3 regions of the Arthrobacter sp. UYP4 genome follow, and region 1 is predicted to be linked to each of the others. Evidence: predicted binding sites of a transcription regulator. Region 1 holds the regulator's gene; each other region holds the start of a gene.
The links. The regulator LexA, encoded in region 1, represses DNA repair genes until DNA is damaged. The targets are predictions, from matches to a motif close to TCGAACANNTGTTCGA.

Region 1 (5,751 bases):
CTCGCCGGCCTCGTACGCGGCCTCGACGACGTCGAGCCCCAGTGCCGTGCCGGTGGGGTTGTTGGGAGAGCACAGGAAGACGACGTTCGCACCCGAGGACCGGATGGCGCGGGCTGTCGCGTCCGGCGTCATCGAATAGGCGGACCCGCGCTCGGCGGTGATGTAGCGGGTTCCCGTCCCGCTGGCGAGCAGCGGGTACATCGAGTACGTCGGCGGGAAGCCGATCGCCGTGCGTCCCGGCCCGCCGAAGGCCTGGAGGACCTGCTGCAGGACCTCGTTCGACCCGTTGGCCGCCCAGAGCTGCTCGGGGGTCAGCCCGTGCCCGAGGTAGTCGGCGAGGTTCTTCCGCAGCTCGGTGAACTCGCGGTCCGGGTACCGGTTCAGGCCCGTGGTGGCTTCGGCGACGGCCTGGACGATGGCTGCGTGCACGTCCGCCGGTACACCGTGGGTGTTCTCGTTGACGTTCAGCAGGATCGGCACATCGAGCTGCGGTGCACCGTAGGGGTGCAGCCCGACGAGGTCATCGCGCAAGGGGAGGTTTGCCAGGGCATCGACGGAAGAGGGCACCGGTCAAGTTTAAGCGATGGCGGCCGTCGCAGCGAATGCTGCGCGTCGGGCGCCTGGACCGGCCCCGCCCGGCAGGGCGGGAACCGATGCGGGACCGGGGGCTAGCCCTCGGCCGGTATGGAGATACTCTGACCGGCCTGGACGACGGACGAGCGGAGATTGTTGAGCTCGACCATCTCCGTGACGACGTCGCGCGGGTCGCGATCGGGGGCGTACCGCACGGCGAGGTCCCACAGGGTCTCGCCCGCGGCCACGTTGACGTCGACGACGGACGAGGAGACGGGAGCCGATTCCCCGGCCTGGGCCTGCGAGGTCAGGAAGGCCCCGAGGAGGATCAGGGCGGCGACGCCCAGCGCGATCGGCAGGCCCACGAGGAGCAACCGCCCCCGCCGGGTAAGGGTCAGCGGGCGCACCGCTTCCCGCGGCGAGAGCTGGTGCTCCCCCGCCGACGTGGAAGCCGACGTGGAAGCCGGCGCGGGAGTCGAAGGAGCCGCGACGAGCCGGAGGTGGACCCCCGGCCGGGCGGGTGCCAGTGCCAACGCCGTACTGCCCTGCGGTGCTGGTGCCTCTGTCATCGGCCTACCTCTTTCCCTTCGAATGTTCCGTGTGGAAACGCAGCGTGTTTCGAACACACGTTCTAATTCAGCTGCGCTTATTTCTAGCATCTACGGACGATGCTTGTCGAGACTCGCTCGAACATATGTTTGAAAACCGCCCCGGACTGGCCTAGCGTGAACAGCACGGTCCATCACCGGCGTGTCCTGCTCCTGAGCCGCAGGCCTGCCGGTGATGGTCCCAAGACAACCATCCGCCACTGACAGAAACGGTTCCCACTGCGCGGGAGCCGCACGGCGGACACGACGGGATGCGCAGTCCCAGGCGAAAGGCACACCAGTGGTGGAACCAACACCGGCAGCGCGGCAGGAATCGAACATCGCCGACGTCCCCACCGATGCCGTGCCCCTCTCGGCCGGGCGGGGACGCCCGAGGGGCCGTTCCGTGTCGAAGGGGCTGACGGCGCGCCAGCTGACCATCCTCGAGACCATCCAGCGCTCGATCGCCGACAAGGGCTACCCGCCCTCCATGCGGGAGATCGGCGACACGGTCGGGCTGGCCAGTCTGTCGAGCGTGACGCACCAGCTCTCCCAGCTGGAACGGCTCGGCTACCTGCGACGGGACCCGAAGCGTCCTCGCGCCATGGAGGTGCTGCTGCCCCTGACGCTCGCGTCGGAACCGGTGTCCGCCGGCGCCTCCCCGACGGACCGCAAGCCTGCGGGCGAGCACCAGATCGCTGTCGACACCGCCCTCGTGCCGCTCGTCGGCCGCATCGCGGCAGGCGGGCCCATCCTCGCCGATCAGGTCGTGGAGGACGTCATGCCTCTGCCGCGCCAGCTCGTCGGGCACGGGGACCTCTTCATGCTCAGGGTCTCCGGGGACTCGATGGTGGATGCCGCGATCTGCGACGGCGACTGGGTCGTGGTGCGGCGGCAGCAGAGCGCCCAGAACGGCGACATCGTCGCGGCGCTGCTCGACGACGAGGCCACCGTGAAAACCTTCCGCCAGCGTGACGGGCACACGTGGCTCCTGCCGCAGAACACGCGCTACGAGCCGATCCTGGGCGACCACGCCAGCATCATGGGCAAGGTCGTCTCGGTGATGCGCGCCCTCTAGGAGGCGCTCCGGCGCGTCGTCGGCGACGCCGAGCGCTTCGGCGTCCCTCCCGGCGCCGACGTCGCAGGCGAACCTACCGGGCGCCCTCCAGGAGGCCTGCGGATACGGCGGGACGGGCGTCAGCGGCCCGAGAGGCGTTCGAGGATGCCCGTGACCGTGGCGCGGTCGGTGGTCGCCCAGAAGGGCGGCAGGGCCGCCCGGAGGAACCCGCCGTACCGTGCGGTGGCGAGGCGGCTGTCCAGCACTGCCACCACTCCCCTGTCTCCCGCCGCCCGGATGAGGCGACCCGCTCCCTGGGCGAGCCGCACGGCCGCATGGGTGGCGGAGACACTCATGAATCCGTTGCCACCGTTCCGCGCGACGGCCCTCGTCCGGGCCGTCATCAGGGGATCGTCGGGTCGGGGGAACGGGATGCGGTCGATCACCACCAGCCGGCACGACGCCCCCGGGACGTCGACGCCCTGCCACAGCGACATGGTCCCGAACAGGCAGGTGTCGGGCTCGTCGGCGAACTGCGTGACCAGTGCGCTGAGGGAGGCCTCCCCCTGGCACAGGATCTCGAAGTCGACCTTCGGTCGGAGCGCCTCGGCCGCCTCCTCGGCGGCCCGTTTGGACGAGAAGAGGCCGAGAGCGCCCCCGCGTGAGGCCCTGAGCAGGACCAGCAGCTCGTCCAGCTGGGCGTCCGACGTGCCCCGCTCGGGTTTGGGCAGGTCCTTCGCCACGTAGAGGACGCCCTGGCGCGGATGGTCGAAGGGGCTCCCGACGTCCACGCCGGTCCAGGCGGGCGCACCGGGACCACTGAGGCCCAACGACCCCGCCACCGGACCGAACTCCGAGCCGATGGCGAGCGTCGCCGACGTCAGGATCACGGTGTGGTCCTCGAAGAGGCCTTCCCGCAGCCGTCCCGCCACCGAGAGCGGGGCGACGTTCAGGGTCGCCGGTGCACTCTGGTCGGGCTGCGCATAGCCGGCACCCGGTGTGAAGGTGCTCGGGCGGGATGCCCAGACCACTTCGTTGAGATCCGGTGCCGCGAGGATGCGCTCGGCCAGCTCGAAGACCAGCGTCGTCCTCGAGCGGGCGACCTGCCGGCCACCGTCGGCGTCGGCCTCCGATTTGCCGTCCGTCTTCGTGTCGGACAGGGCGGCCCGCGCCGCGTCGCGGACCTGCGCCAGCGACTGTTCGAGATCGTCCGGCAGGCCGCCGGGCAGCAGGCCGGACGGGATGAGCTCGGCGGAGGCCTCGAACGCTGCCGCCGCGGTGTCGAGGGCGCCGGTGCTGATGGAGGCGTGGCGCCGCAGGGCGGTCGCCGCGGCCATCACCATCGAGGCGGACAGCTGTCCGGACACGGCGCCCGTCACCCGGTCGTGGAGTTCATGGGCCTCGTCGATCACCACGACGTCGTATTCGGGGAGCACGGCGATGCCCTCGAAGGCGCTGATCGCGAGCATGGCGTGGTTGGTGATGATGATGTCGGCGTCGGCCGCGGCGGCCCGGGCCTTCTCGCTGAAGCACTCCTGGGCGACAGGACAGCGGGCAGCGCCGAGGCACTCCATGCTGGAGACGGAGACCTGGCGCCACGCGCGGTCGCTCACGCCGGGCACGAGGTCGTCGCGGTCACCCGTCGTCGTCTCCTCCGCCCACTCGCGGAGACGCACCACGTCCCTCCCGAGGGCCGATGCGGGGGCTCCACCGCCGGCGGGGGAAGGATGGGGGGCAGCGTCCTCGCCCAGGCTGAACAGGGCGTCCGGGGCGTCCTCCTCGGGAAATCCCCCGCCGGTCTTGTGCAGGCAGACGTAGTTCGAGCGGCCCTTGAGGAGCGCGACGTCGACCGGGCGTGCGAGCGCGGGCCGCACCGCGTCCAACAGGCGCGGGAGGTCCCGCCCCACGATCTGCGCCTGCAGCGCGAGCGTCGCCGTCGAGACGACCGACGGACGGTCGCTCTCCAGGGCATGCGCGATGAGCGGCACGAGGTAGGCCAGGGACTTGCCCGTCCCGGTGCCGGCCTGCACGAGCAGGTGGTCGCCGGAGCGGATGGCCTCGCTCACCTGCCGCACCATCTCGTGCTGGCCGGCGCGCATCTCACCGCCCATCGCCGCGACGGCGGCGTCGAGCAGTTCCAGGGCCTGCCGGGCCTCGGCGGAGTGGTGCGCTGCGTCCGGCGCCGCGACCGCAGCACCGGACCGCACGCTCTCACTCATGCCGGACGTACGGCTCCAGCTCGGCTGCCAGGCCCTCCCGGACCATCACCTCGAGGCGCGTGCCCTCGTCGGCGTGCTCCATCCCGAGGATCTCGACGTCCTCCTCATGGAGGCGGCTGACGACTTCGCCGTGCGCGTAGGGCACCAGCAGGTCGAGCTTGACGCCCGGGCGCGGGATGTTCGTGCTGATCAGCTGACGGAGCTCGGTGAGCCCGGCGCCCGTCCGCGCCGAGACGACGACCGAGCGCTGCTCGCGCTGCCGCAGCCGTTCGATGACGAAGGGGGCGGCCGCGTCGGCCTTGTTGAGGACGATGATCTCGGGCACCTTGCGGGCGTCGACCTCGGTCAGCACCGCGCGGACGGCGGCGATCTGGCCTTCCGGATCCGGATGCGAGGCGTCGACGACGTGCAGGATCAGGTCGGCGTCGGCGACCTCCTCGAGGGTCGAGCGGAACGCCTCGATCAGCTGCGTGGGGAGCGACCGGACGAAACCGACCGTGTCGGCCAGCGTGTAACCGATGCCGTCCGGCGTCTCCGCCCTGCGGATCGTGGGATCCAGCGTCGCGAACAGCGCATTCTCGACGAGCACGCCGGCGTCGGTCAGCCGGTTCAGCAGCGACGACTTCCCGGCGTTGGTGTACCCGGCGATCGCGACGGAGGGGACCTGGTTGCGACGGCGGTTGGACCGCTTCGTCTCGCGCGCGGGCTTCATCTCCGCGATCTCCCGGCGCAGCTTGGCCATGCGCGTGCGGATCTTCCGGCGGTCGAGTTCGATCTTCGTCTCACCGGGTCCGCGGGAGCCCATGCCGGCGCTCGCGCTGCCGACCTGGCCGCCCGCCTGGCGGGACATCGACTCGCCCCAGCCACGCAGGCGCGGCAGCAGGTATTCGAGTTGGGCGAGTTCCACCTGGGCCTTGCCCTCGCGGGACTTGGCATGCTGCGCGAAGATGTCCAGGATCAGCGCGGTCCGGTCGATGACCTTGACCTTCACGATGTCCTCGAGCCCACGGCGCTGCGACGGCGACAGTTCGCTGTCGACGATCACGGTGTCGGCACCGGTCGCCTGCACGATGTCCTTCAGCTCCTGGGCCTTGCCCGACCCGAGGAACGTGCCGGGGTCCGGCTTGAGCCGGCGCTGCACGATCCCGTCGAGCACCTCGGACCCTGCGGTCTCCGCGAGGGCGGCGAGTTCCTGCAGCGAGTTCTCGGCATCCTGCACCGTGCCCTCGCTCCACAGACCGGCGAGCACGACCCGCTCCAGCCTCAGCTGCCGGTACTCGACCTCGGTGACGTCCTCGAGTTCGGTGGACAGTCC
Region 2 (5,751 bases), on a different contig from region 1:
TCCTTCTGGGCGCCGTACTGACCGGCATGGGTGGCGCCCTCTTCTCGCCCGCCGTCGAGGGGCTCGTCGGCGCACTCGATCGAGCCCGCGCAGTGGACGGCAGCCGGCGCCGGAGTCTGTTCGCGTGGCTCGTCCTGTTCGGCGAAGTGGGCGCCGTCACCGGGCCCCTGGTCGGTACCGGCCTCCTGCCACTCGGCTTCCCGATCGTCGCCGGGTCCGCCGCCTGCCTCTTCCTCACGGTGGGAGTGGTCCTCTGGCTGATCATGCCGCGGGGGCTTCCGACGACGGCCCCCTCGCCCCGGGCAGCAGCCGGGGGCCATGACACCTGGGCCTGCCTGCGGGAGCGTCGCTTCCTCGCGTTCTGCGCGTTCTTCGGCATCAACCTCCTCGCGTACAACCAGCTGTACTTCACGCTCCCTCTCGAACTCCAGCAGAGCGGGGCGGGCGCCGGACTTCTGGGCATGCTGTTCACCATCGCCTCGATCCTGACGATCGCACTCCAACTACCGGCGTCGTCCGTGGCAGCGAGGATGGGGACGGTCGCGGCGCTACGGGCCGGGTTCTCGTGCATCGCCGTGGCCTTTCTGCTGATCACGCTGCTCGGTACCACCGGCATGCACCTCGTGCCCGGACTCCCGGCGGCCACTGGACCGGTGTGTCTCGTCGTCCTCCTCAGCCTCGGACGCATGCTCGTCGGGCCCGCCGGGCTGCAGCAGGTGCAAGGTTTCGCCGGGGCACGACCGCTGGGTGCCTACTACGGGCTCCTCGCCAGCTGCGGAGGCCTCGCCGTGGTCTGCGGCAACACGCTGATAGGTGCGCTCCGGGACACCGTGGGCAGCACCTCCGGTTGGGTGCTCCTGGTCCTCCTCAGCGGGGCTGCCGCTGTCTTCCTCCCCCGTTTCCTTCCCCTGCCGTCCACGGCGGCGTGACCTCCGACGGGCATCGGCTCACAACCCCTTCTTCCTGCACCCTCGGATCGGCCGTCGGCGGCGCGCTTCGCAGACACGCTCGGTCCGATCGGACGCTCCGCCTGTGTGCGGATCTAGAAATGCGTGATGCAGTACGGCTCCTCGGATCGTCCGAACAGCGTGTCGAGGAGCTCGACAGCGTCCTCGGCTGCAGCGTCGAGAGCGCCGGCCGCTGCGAGTGCTGAAGCCGACACTCCCCCGAGGTACAGCGAACCGAGCGCATTGATGGTGAGGGTGGCGTCGGGTGCCGCCGCGGCCTCGACGTGCTCCACCTGGGCGACGCCGTCCACGACGGTCAGGACGTAGGAGCCGCCGGCGAGCCCGAGCGCGTCCAGGACCTCCAGGACGATCGTGCCGCTCCCACGGAACGAGCGGCTGCCGAGCGCGGCCGGCACGTCGAGCAGGCGGACCCAGAGGACGTCCTCGGTCCCCTTCACGTCGTAGCAGCGCCGGTCCCGCAGCGCCCAGGGCAGCGGGTCGTCCCGCCGCGCTCCGTCCCAGGTGACGACCTGCACGAGGTCGAGCGATCCCAGGTACCGCCACAGTTCGAGGTAGGCAGAGGGCGTGGCTGCCACCAGATCCACGATCTTCATCGTGTAGGGCGTCGTGTCCCAGCCTGCGAAGCGGTAGGACACGTACCCTGCCGGCGTCCCCTCGGCGTCGTAGTGCACCGCCATCCGCACGTTGCGGTCCTCGACCGGCCGTTCCCTGCCCCACTCGCCCGAGGCGCGGCGCGGGTAGGCGTACTGCCGGTCCACGGAGCCGAAGGTCACGGCGTGGAAGCCTGCGAAGATCTGCTCGGCGAGGCGCACTGCGTGCTCCCGGGCCACCAGCGTCGTCGTACCGGTTCTCGGTGCCGTCACCTCGAACCGCTCGCGGACGTCCACCTCGACGGCCTGCGTGAACGTGGCGCAGCCGAATCCGAAGCGCCCGTAGATCGTCGCCTCCGACGCGGTCAGGATGGCCAGCGGGAGCCCCCGTTCCGCGGCCTCCCGAAGGTCCCTGGTCATCATGGAGCGCAGGATACCGTTACGCCGGTGGCTCGGCCGGACGGTGACAGCTGTGATCTGGTGGGCTTCGATCTGTCCCGCTCCGACGTTGAGCGGATGCACCATCGTGCCGTAGGTGGCCACCGGATGGTCCGCACCGAGGGCCTCGGCGGGCTGGGCACGATCGTGGACGCCCCACAGGACCCGCTGGTCCGCATGGTACGCCCCGAGGAATTTCGGGATGTCCTCCGGATCGAACGTGCCCTCGTGGAACCCGATCCCCTCCGCATCGAGCCACTTCGTGAAGCGGCCGTCCGCCGTGACGTCCTCGTCGGCGGCAGGGCTGAAGATCTCGGTGTGCAGGTCGGGTGCGGTGTTGTGGCTCACTCCACCACCCTAGCCGCGGCGGTCCGGCGTGGACCAGGGGCGCCGTCGGCGCCGACTTCAGGGGTGGCAGGACGACGCCCTCCGGCGGCGGGGCCGGGGCGCCTCTTAGCGCGCTCGCATCGGGAGGAGTACGACGACGGCGCCCCACCTCTGGTCTCGTGAGCGATCGCACCCCGATTCCATGAGAAATAGCGTCCTGTCGTTGTCCACATAGGCCGAGGAGCACGCTGAATAGTACGCGTGTTCGATAAAATTCAGGGTATGGCCATCGCCCCGCTCGAGTGTTCCGCGCAGACCCCGACTGCAGTGGGTCCGCTGAACTCGGCCTTCGCTGCGCTCACGGAGTGTGCCCGAGAGCTGGGCCGGCAAGGCCGTGTCCCGTCCCGGCCGGAGGCACTGCAGCTCATCATCGACATCGAACGTGTCTCGAGGGTCGTGGACCATCTGCAAGTCCTCGCCGCACGCCTCGCCCAGGAACACTACCGGGTCGACGAACCCGATCACGGCAGTACGTCCGGGAGTACGTCCGCACCCGGGTCGCTGCTGGCCCGGGCAGAACAGGCCATTCGCGCCGAGGCTCCGATTCCGGCCGCTTGCAGCACCACCTCCGCGGGTACCGCTTCCTCGAGCACCGCTTCGTGGGGTACCACGTCCTCGAGCACCGCTTCGTGGGGTACCGCGTCGTTGGGTGTCGGCAGCGCCACGGGATCCTTCTGGGGGTCGCGGGCGGGTGCAGCACCGGATGGATTCAGGGATTGCGCGGACTTCCTGCGCGGGACCTTGGGGATCAGCCGTGCCGAAGCCCGACGCCGGCTGGCCCTTGCGGACCTGGTGCTGTGCCGGATGTCGCCAACGGGTGCGGCGCTGCCTGCCCGGCTGGAGACCCTCAGTGCAGTGGTGGAGGCGGGCCTAGTTAGCGGTCGGGCCGCGACGATCGTGTCCCAGGCAGTACAACGGGTGCAGTCCTTCGCGACCCCGGAACAGCTTGAGTCGATGGAGGCCCACCTGACCCGGCAGGCGGTCGAGTCCGACGAGGACATCCTGCGGGTCGTGGCCCGCCGCTGGGAAGGAGTCCTCGATCAGGACGGGCAGGAACCCACCGACAAGGTGCTCCGGGCTCGCCAGGGCGTCTTCCTCAGGGGCCGCCGCCATGGCCTGCACGTCCTCGAGATCGGCGCCACCGACGAGCAGTTCGAACACCTCGCCACCGTCATGAACACCGCCACCAATCCGCGCATGCACGCCGACCGCGCCAGTACGGCCGGTGCCGCTGCCGACGGCCTCGGCCCTGCAGCCGAAGGCGCGGGTGAATCCGGCGCCTCCGGTGCTGCTGCCGAGAGCGAGCCAGGATCAGACATCGGCTACGGCGCATCCTCCGGAGCTGGCTCCGGTGCAGGCTCCGGTGCAGGCTCCGGCTGGGGTGGGGGATCAGATTCAGGCAGAAACACGGATTTGTACGGTGACCCGGAGGGAGCAACAAGGGCTCAGATGTTACTCGAAGGATTGGTCTCCGCGTGCAAGATCGCCCTGAGCACGACTGGTCTTCCCGCAACCGGCGGCCACCGACCTCAGGTGATGGTCACCATCGATTATCAGGACCTCATCGAACATACCCAGAACCTCACCCTGGACCTCCCCGGCAACCTCGCCAGGGGCCTCACCGGTCAGACGCAGCGGGCAGGGCAGCGGCCGGGTCACACGGTCTTCGCCGGCCAGGCCAGTGCCAGAACCATCCGGCGGATCGCCTGCGACGCAGACATCATCCCGATCATCCTCGGCGGTGCGGGTCAGGTCCTGGACCTCGGGAGAGCCCAACGCCTCTTCCCACCCCACCTGCGTCGAGCCCTGGTCGCCCGTGACAAGGGCTGTGCCTTCCCGGATTGCATCATCCCGGCGCCCTGGTGCGAAGCCCACCACATCGACCCCTGGTCCCGCGGCGGGAGAACGAGCATCGGCAACGGAGCGCTGCTGTGCGCACGACACCACCACCTCATCCACCAGGGCATGTGGAGGATAGAGCCCCGAAGCGGCATTCCCTGGTTCCACGCGCCCGGATACCCTGGCCGGGCAGGCGCTCTCCGGACCAACGCCTACTGGCACACCGGACGAATCGTTCGAGACGAACTACTGCACCACGAACAGCTGCACGACGAACCACACCACCAAGGACAACGGCCCCTCGAACCACTCCACGACATGACCGGGGACATCCCCGCCACCCTTGCCTGGAACAGGGCGGAGCAGACGAGGGCAGGCTGGAGCCAACCGGAACAGACGAGGCCTGGCTGGGACCGACCGGAACAGACGAGGCCTGGTTGGAACCGACCGGAACAGACTAGCTTTGGCCAAGACCGACCGGAGCAGACTACCCATGGCTGGAACAGACCGGAACAGACCACCCCTGGCTGCAACAGACTGGACCAGACCCACCCGGGCGGGAACAGAGAGGTACTGACCTGAACCGCTTTGGTCCGACCTGAACCGCCCGGATTGACCTGATCGACCTGATCGACCGAATTGACTCGATCGACTTGATCGACCGTAACGGACGTGAGCAGATCAGCCCTGCTTCGGAAGAACCGATACGGATCCGACAAGACCGTCACAGGCCAGAACGGACCGGACCGGAGCAGGGCAGGCCAGAACGGACCGGACCGGACCGGAGCACCGCAACACCTCGTTCTGGTCCGCGGGCGCTCAAGTCGTCCCCGGCGCACTACACCTAGTGGGCGGCGTCGTGCCAGCTTGCTCCTGTACCCACCGAGACGTCGAGCGGAACGGAGAGATCCGCCGCTGCGCCCATCTGCTGCCGCACAAGCGCCTCGACCTCCTCGGACTCACCCTCGGCGATCTCGAGCACGAGTTCGTCGTGCACCTGCAGCAGCATGCGCGACGCGAGGCCCCGCTGGGTCAGTGCGTCGTCGACGCCGAGCATGGCCTTCTTGATGATGTCCGCAGCCGAACCCTGGATGGGCGCGTTGAGGGCCGCCCGCTCTGCCATCTCGCGGAGCTGCCGGTTGTCGCTCGACAGGTCCGGCAGGTAGCGGCGCCGACCCTCGATGGTGGAGGTGAAGCCGTCCTTGCGGGCCTGCTCCACGATGCCGCGCAGGTAGTCACGCACCGCGCCGAAGCGCTCGAAGTAGTCACGCATGAGGGTGCGCGCCTCGTCGACTGAGATGTTGAGCTGCTTGGAGAGCCCGAACGAGCTCAGGCCGTAGACCAGCCCGTAGGACATCGCCTTCACCTTGGACCGCATGGCGCTGGTGACTTCCTCCGGCGCGACGCCGAAGATGTGCGAGCCGACGAAGCGGTGGAGGTCCTCTCCCTCCTGGAACGCCGAGATGAGTCCCTCGTCACCGGACAGGTGCGCCATGATGCGCATCTCGATCTGCGAGTAGTCGGCCGTC
Region 3 (5,751 bases), on a different contig from region 1:
TCGAGTACACGGCGACGAGGAGGAGTCCGATCAGGCCGGCGACGAGACCGAGCCGGAGCTGGTCGGCACCGAGGGTCGCGGAGATCTGCTGCTCGCTCTGGATCTCGAAGCTGATCGGCAGTGCGCCGTACTTCAGCTGCTCGGACAGTGCGGCGGCGGATTCCTCCGTGAAGTTGCCACTGATCTGGGGGTTGCCGTCGGGGATCACGGCGTTGGTGGTCGGCGCCGAGACGATCCGGCCGTCGAGCACGATGGCGAACTGGTTGCGGGGGTCTCCCGAGCCGATGGCGTAGAGGCGCTCGGTGACCTCCCGGAAGGTCTGCGTGCCCTCGTCGTTGAAGTCGATGTTCACGGCCCAGGTGTTCAGTGCCTGGCCCTGCGCTCCGCGCTGCAGCCCGTAGCTCGCGGTCGAGATGTCCGTCCCGGGGACCTCGACGGGTCCCAGGATGTACTTGCCCTGCGTGTCGGGCTCGCAGGCGACCATCGGCTGGTCGGCCGGCGCGGGCTCCTCGGCGGGCTCGAGCGCGGCGGGATCGAGGCAGTCCAGTGCCTCGAACTGCTTGTAGAGCTCCGGGGTGATCCAGTTCGGATCGCTCGCGTCCTGCGGCTCGGCCGCCGGCTGCGGCAGCTGGTCGTCGGGTGTCGGGGTCTCCGCGGGCGGCGCCTGGCCCGGTCCTCCGGCGAGGACCGGTCGGAACTCCATCTGGGCCGAGGCCTGGATGAGGTCGCGCGTCTCGGGATCCGGGGTGCCGGGCAGCGACACGATGACGTTCTGCCCGGACTGGGTGTTGATCTCGGCCTCGGCGACGCCGGAGCCGTCCACGCGCTGGCGGATGATCTCGACGGCCTGGTCGAGCTGTTCGGGGGTGATCTCCGTGCCGCCCTGGACCCGTGGGGCGAGGATCATCTGTGTTCCGCCCTCGAGGTCGAGGGCCAGCCGGGGACTCCAGCTCGCGGTGCTCCAGTAGGAACCCGCTCCCAGCAGGATCGCGAGCAGTGCTGTCAATGCGCCCAGCCAGACTAGTGTCCGCTTGGCTGCCGTCCCGGGACCGGTACGAGGCATGGTGGGTGTCCTTATTCAGTGGCGCGGCTCTCGCGCCGGGTTGATCCAGAGAGGGCGCGGCTGAGTACCGCGCCCCAGAAGATGCTAGTTGTCGGGGTTCACTTTGGGGTCGCGCGCATCCCGCGCGTCGCGGTTCTCCCGGGTGGACTGCTCGCGGTCCAGCCGCTCCAGCGTCTCCTCCGGGGTCTCGACACCCGATACCGCGCCGGGAGTTCCCGCGGCGGTCGAACCGGCCGTCGGCGTCCGATCGAGCGACGACGCGTCGTCGGGCACCGCGGCGCCGTCGTAGGCGTCGAGATCGCCGCGGTCCGCCGTGGCGTCCGCGTCATGGGCGACGGTCGGTTCCTGCGTGACGACCTTGGAGAGGGCCTGGGTGTGCACCGTGGCGGTGTTCCCGGGCGACAGTTCGAGGACGGCCTTGTTGTTCTCCTGGTCGATCGAGACGATCGTCCCGTAGAGGCCGAACTGGGTCATGACCTCGGTGCCGGGCTCCATCTGCGTCCGCATCTCCTTCACCTGCTGCTGCGTCTTCCGCTGCCTGCGGAACATGGTGAAGATCAGGAATGCCAGCGCCAGCGGCAGCAGGAGGGAGAAGATGTCGAAGGGAGGGGCATCTCCGGAGGTGGTCTGGGCGACTACATGTGCGAGCACTGGGAATTTCCGTTCCTGGGACTGGAGGTGTGGGCGGCAGGACTGTGCCCCGGCACACATTCGAAGACACCAGTGTAAAGGGGAAAGCTGGGCGTCTCCTCGTCAGGAGTCCGGCCGGCTCCAGCTGTCAAGGCCCGATTCCGCTCCGAGGAGGGTGTCCGGCGCCACGGAGAACAGGTCCTCCGGCATGGCCGCGGCCACGTTCGCGGGCATCTCCAGGCCCAGATGCTTCCACGCTGCCGCCGTCGCGATCCTGCCCCGCGGAGTGCGCCCCAGCATGCCCTCACGGACCAGATACGGCTCGGCGACGGTCTCCACCGTCTCCGGTTCCTCCCCCACCGCGATGGCGAGGGTCGACAGCCCCACGGGACCGCCGTTGAACTTGGTGATCAGCGCTGTCAGGACGGACCGGTCCAGCCGGTCCAAGCCCCTGGCGTCCACCTCGTACATGTCGAGGGCTGCACTGGCTGACCGCGCGTCGATGAGGTCGATACCGTGCACGAGCGCCCAGTCCCGCACGCGTCGGAGCAACCGGTTCGCGATACGGGGCGTTCCCCGTGAACGCCCGGCGATCTCGGCGAAGGCGGCGGAGTTCACCTTCATGTCCATGAGCATCGCGGAGCGGCGGAGCACCAGCTCGAGCTCCTCGGTCGAGTAGAACTCGAGGTGTCCGGTGAATCCGAACCGGTCGCGGAGGGGTCCGGGCAGCAGCCCGGCGCGGGTGGTCGCGCCGACGAGTGTGAACGGCGGCAGCTCCAGCGGGATCGCGGTGGCCCCGGGGCCCTTGCCCACGATGATGTCCACGCGGAAGTCCTCCATGGCCATGTAGAGCATCTCCTCGGCGGGCCGCGACATGCGGTGGATCTCGTCGAGGAACAGGACCTCCCCCTCCGTCAGGGACGAGAGGATCGCGGCGAGGTCACCGGCGTGCTGGATCGCGGGCCCGGAGGTGATGCGCAGCGGTGCGTTCATCTCCGCGGCGATGATCATGGCGAGCGTCGTCTTCCCGAGTCCGGGAGGGCCGGAGAGCAGGACGTGGTCAGCGCTGCGCCCGCGCAGACGCGAGGCCTCCAGGACGAGCGAGAGTTGCCGCCGTACCCGCTTCTGGCCCACGAAGTCGTCGAGGTTCTTCGGCCGCAGGGCCGCCTCCACCGCCCTGTCCTCGGGGTCGGCCGCCGGCGCGACGAGCGGGGCGTCCTCGGGGTGGCTGTCCGTCATGACCCGACCTTCGTCCGGGCCGAGCTGCGCGCGCCGTCCTGGCCGAGGCGACGCAGGGTGAGCTTCAGGATCTGGCCCACCTCACCCGTCTCGGCGATCTCCGGTGCCTCCGCGACGGCTGCGTCGATGGCGGCCCCGGCGTCCTTCTCGGACCAGCCGAGCCCCATCATGGCCGTGAGCACCTGGCCCTGCCACGTCTGCTGGGAGACGCCCGGCTTCGACTCCAGGGGCACGAGCTTCCCGGCGAGTTCGAGCACGATGCGCCGCGCACCCTTGGGGCCGATGCCGGGCACCTTGCTGAACGCCTTGTCGTCACCCGAGGAAGCAGCCACCCGGATCGCGTCCGGTGCGTGGACGGCGAGGACGGCGAGGGCGAGGCGAGGGCCCACGCCGCTGACCGCCAGGAGGGTCTCGAAGACCTCGCGCTGATCGGCGTCCTCGAAACCGAAGAGCGTCATGGAATCCTCGCGCACGATCATCGCGGTGGCGACCGTCGTCTCGGCCCCGACGCGCAGCCCGGCAAGGGTCTGCGGCGTGGCCTGGACCTGCATGCCGAAGCCGTTGACGTCGATAACGGCGGAGTGCAGGCCCACGTGGGTCACTGTCCCGCGCAGGGAACTGATCATGAGGGTCTCCAGGGGCACGAGTGGGAAGGGGCAGGCCGGGCTGTCACCCGGCGTCGAACATACGTTCTAATCGTCAACCGTACCGGCCTCTCCGCGCAGGGGCGACCCCGCCACACCGGGAAGGGCGTATCTGCGCCAGCACGGAGCGGCTGCAGGGCCGGTCGACGGCGATCGAGGCGCCGTGCCGGGGTCCTGGCAGCGTAGGCCCGGACCGGCTAGCGACGTCGGGCGCGGGCTTCCGCCTCGGCCCAGATCCGCTGGGCGGGCGTGACGGACCCGCCGGACGCCGCAGCACCCTGCAGGCCCACTCCCCTCCGCCAGGCGTGCGTGATCGCGAGCGCGAGCGCGTCGGCGGCGTCGGCCGGCTTCGGCGCGGTCTCCAGGCGCAGGATCTTGGTCACCATCTTCGTGACGGCGACCTTGTCCGCCTGCCCGTTCCCCGTGACGGCGGCCTTGACCTCGGTGGGCGTGTGGAGGGCCACCGGGATGCCCCGGCGCGCGGCGGCCACGATGACGACCCCGGACGCCTGCGCGGTACCCATGACGGTACTGATGTTGGTTCCGCTGAACACGCGCTCGACGGCGAGGGCCTGCGGTTCGTGCAGGTCCAGCCACGAGTCGACGGCCTCCGAGATGACCAGGAGGCGCTCGTCGAGGCTCCTGCCCGCCTCCGTACCGACCACGCCGACGGCGACGAGCGTCGAGCGCCGGTTCGGCTCGATGTCGACGACGGCGAGGCCGCAGCGCGTCAGCCCCGGGTCCACGCCCATGACGCGGTACGTCACGGTGTCACCGGTCCGGCGATGCCGAGCGGTGCGATGTCAGTCGTCGTTCTCGAGCTCACCCAGGACATCGTCTGAGAGGTTGGCGTTCGAGTAGACGTTCTGGACGTCGTCGAGCTCCTCCAGGGCGTCCACGAGCTTGAGGAACTTGCGGCCGCCGTCGGCGTCGAGGTCCACCTGCATCGACGGCACGAACTCGACCTCGTCGGTCTCGTACTCGATGCCACTCTCATCGAGCGCCGCGACCACGGCCCGGAGGTCCTGCGGCTCGGAGACGATCTCGAAGGTGTCGGCCGATTCCTTGACCTCGTCCGCTCCCGCGTCGAGGACCGACAGCAGCAGCTCGTCCTCGGTGAGTCCGTTCTTCGGCAGCGTGACGACGCCCTTGCGCGCGAACAGGTACGCCACGGAACCGGGATCCGCGATGGTCCCGCCGTTGCGGCTGATCCCGAGGCGCACCTCGGAGGCCGCGCGGTTCTTGTTGTCCGTGAGGCACTCGATGAGCAGGGCCGAGCCCTGGGGCCCACGGGCCTCGTACATGATGGTCTGGTAGTCGACGGCCTCGCCGAGCAGGCCGGCGCCGCGCTTCACGGCACGGTTGATGTTGTCGATTGGCACGGAGGTCTTCTTCGCCTTCGACACGGCCAGCTCGAGGCCGGGGTTACCCGCGACGTCGGCCCCGCCGGCCCGCGCGGCGACCTCGATGTTCTTGATCAGCTTGGCGAAGGACTTCGCGCGCTTGGCGTCGATCGCCGCCTTCTTGTGCTTGGTGGTTGCCCACTTGGAGTGCCCCGACATGCTTACGCTTCTCCTCTGATCATCCGAATAAACAGTTCGTGGACCCGCCGCTCCCCCGTGACCTCCGGATGGAAGCTCGTGGCCAGCAGGTTCCCTGAACGCACTGCGACAATTCTAGCGACCGGCTCCAACTCGGACGCCCCGCCGGCACCATCGTCCCTTGCTGCACCGCCCGGGCTGGTGGACGTGCCGGCGGCCGGGCCCGGCTGTGGAGCCTGCCCGGCGGGCACCTGCGCGAGCACCTCGACGCCGTCGCCCACCTTCTCCACCCACGGCGCGCGGATGAAGACGGCCCGCACGGGGTCGCCTCCCGCAGCCGTGCTGGTCGTTGCGAGGCCCGCAAAGGCGAGGTCGGTCTCGAAGGACTCCCGCTGGCGGCCGAAGGCGTTGCGCCGCACCACCATGTCGAGCCCGCCGAGCGTCTGCTGCGGATTGCCGAGCCGGTCCACCGATGGGTCGGCGATGACGTCGGACAGCAGGATCATGCCGGCGCACGAGCCGTAGACGGGCAGGCCGCCGGCGATGAGGTCCCGCAGCGGGTCCGCCAAGCCGAAGGTGCGGGTGAGCTTGTCCATCGTCGTGGACTCGCCGCCGGGGATGATCAGGCCGTCGA

Region 2: the regulator LexA is predicted to act here: its motif matches at 2,577-2,592, upstream of AC0Z9V_RS01385 (HNH endonuclease signature motif containing protein).
Region 3: the regulator LexA is predicted to act here: its motif matches at 3,612-3,627, upstream of ruvA (Holliday junction branch migration protein RuvA).

What each region holds. Positions count from the first base shown of each region.
Region 1 is NZ_JBXAVU010000002.1:39,782-45,532, forward strand. Features, by position in the region: gene AC0Z9V_RS09010 (histidinol-phosphate transaminase) at 1-567, opposite strand, end outside; gene AC0Z9V_RS09015 (LysM peptidoglycan-binding domain-containing protein) at 669-1,142, opposite strand; gene lexA (transcriptional repressor LexA) at 1,525-2,238, shown strand; gene AC0Z9V_RS09025 (ATP-dependent DNA helicase) at 2,358-4,436, opposite strand; gene hflX (GTPase HflX) at 4,429-5,751, opposite strand, start outside.
Region 2 is NZ_JBXAVU010000001.1:304,098-309,848, reverse strand. Features, by position in the region: gene AC0Z9V_RS01395 (MFS transporter) at 1-929, shown strand, start outside; gene AC0Z9V_RS01390 (GNAT family N-acetyltransferase) at 1,043-2,344, opposite strand; gene AC0Z9V_RS01385 (HNH endonuclease signature motif containing protein) at 2,606-4,804, shown strand; gene polA (DNA polymerase I) at 5,067-5,751, opposite strand, start outside.
Region 3 is NZ_JBXAVU010000001.1:256,327-262,077, reverse strand. Features, by position in the region: gene secD (protein translocase subunit SecD) at 1-1,063, opposite strand, end outside; gene yajC (preprotein translocase subunit YajC) at 1,148-1,714, opposite strand; gene ruvB (Holliday junction branch migration DNA helicase RuvB) at 1,817-2,932, opposite strand; gene ruvA (Holliday junction branch migration protein RuvA) at 2,929-3,558, opposite strand; gene ruvC (crossover junction endodeoxyribonuclease RuvC) at 3,774-4,343, opposite strand; gene AC0Z9V_RS01170 (YebC/PmpR family DNA-binding transcriptional regulator) at 4,380-5,138, opposite strand; gene pdxT (pyridoxal 5'-phosphate synthase glutaminase subunit PdxT) at 5,141-5,751, opposite strand, start outside.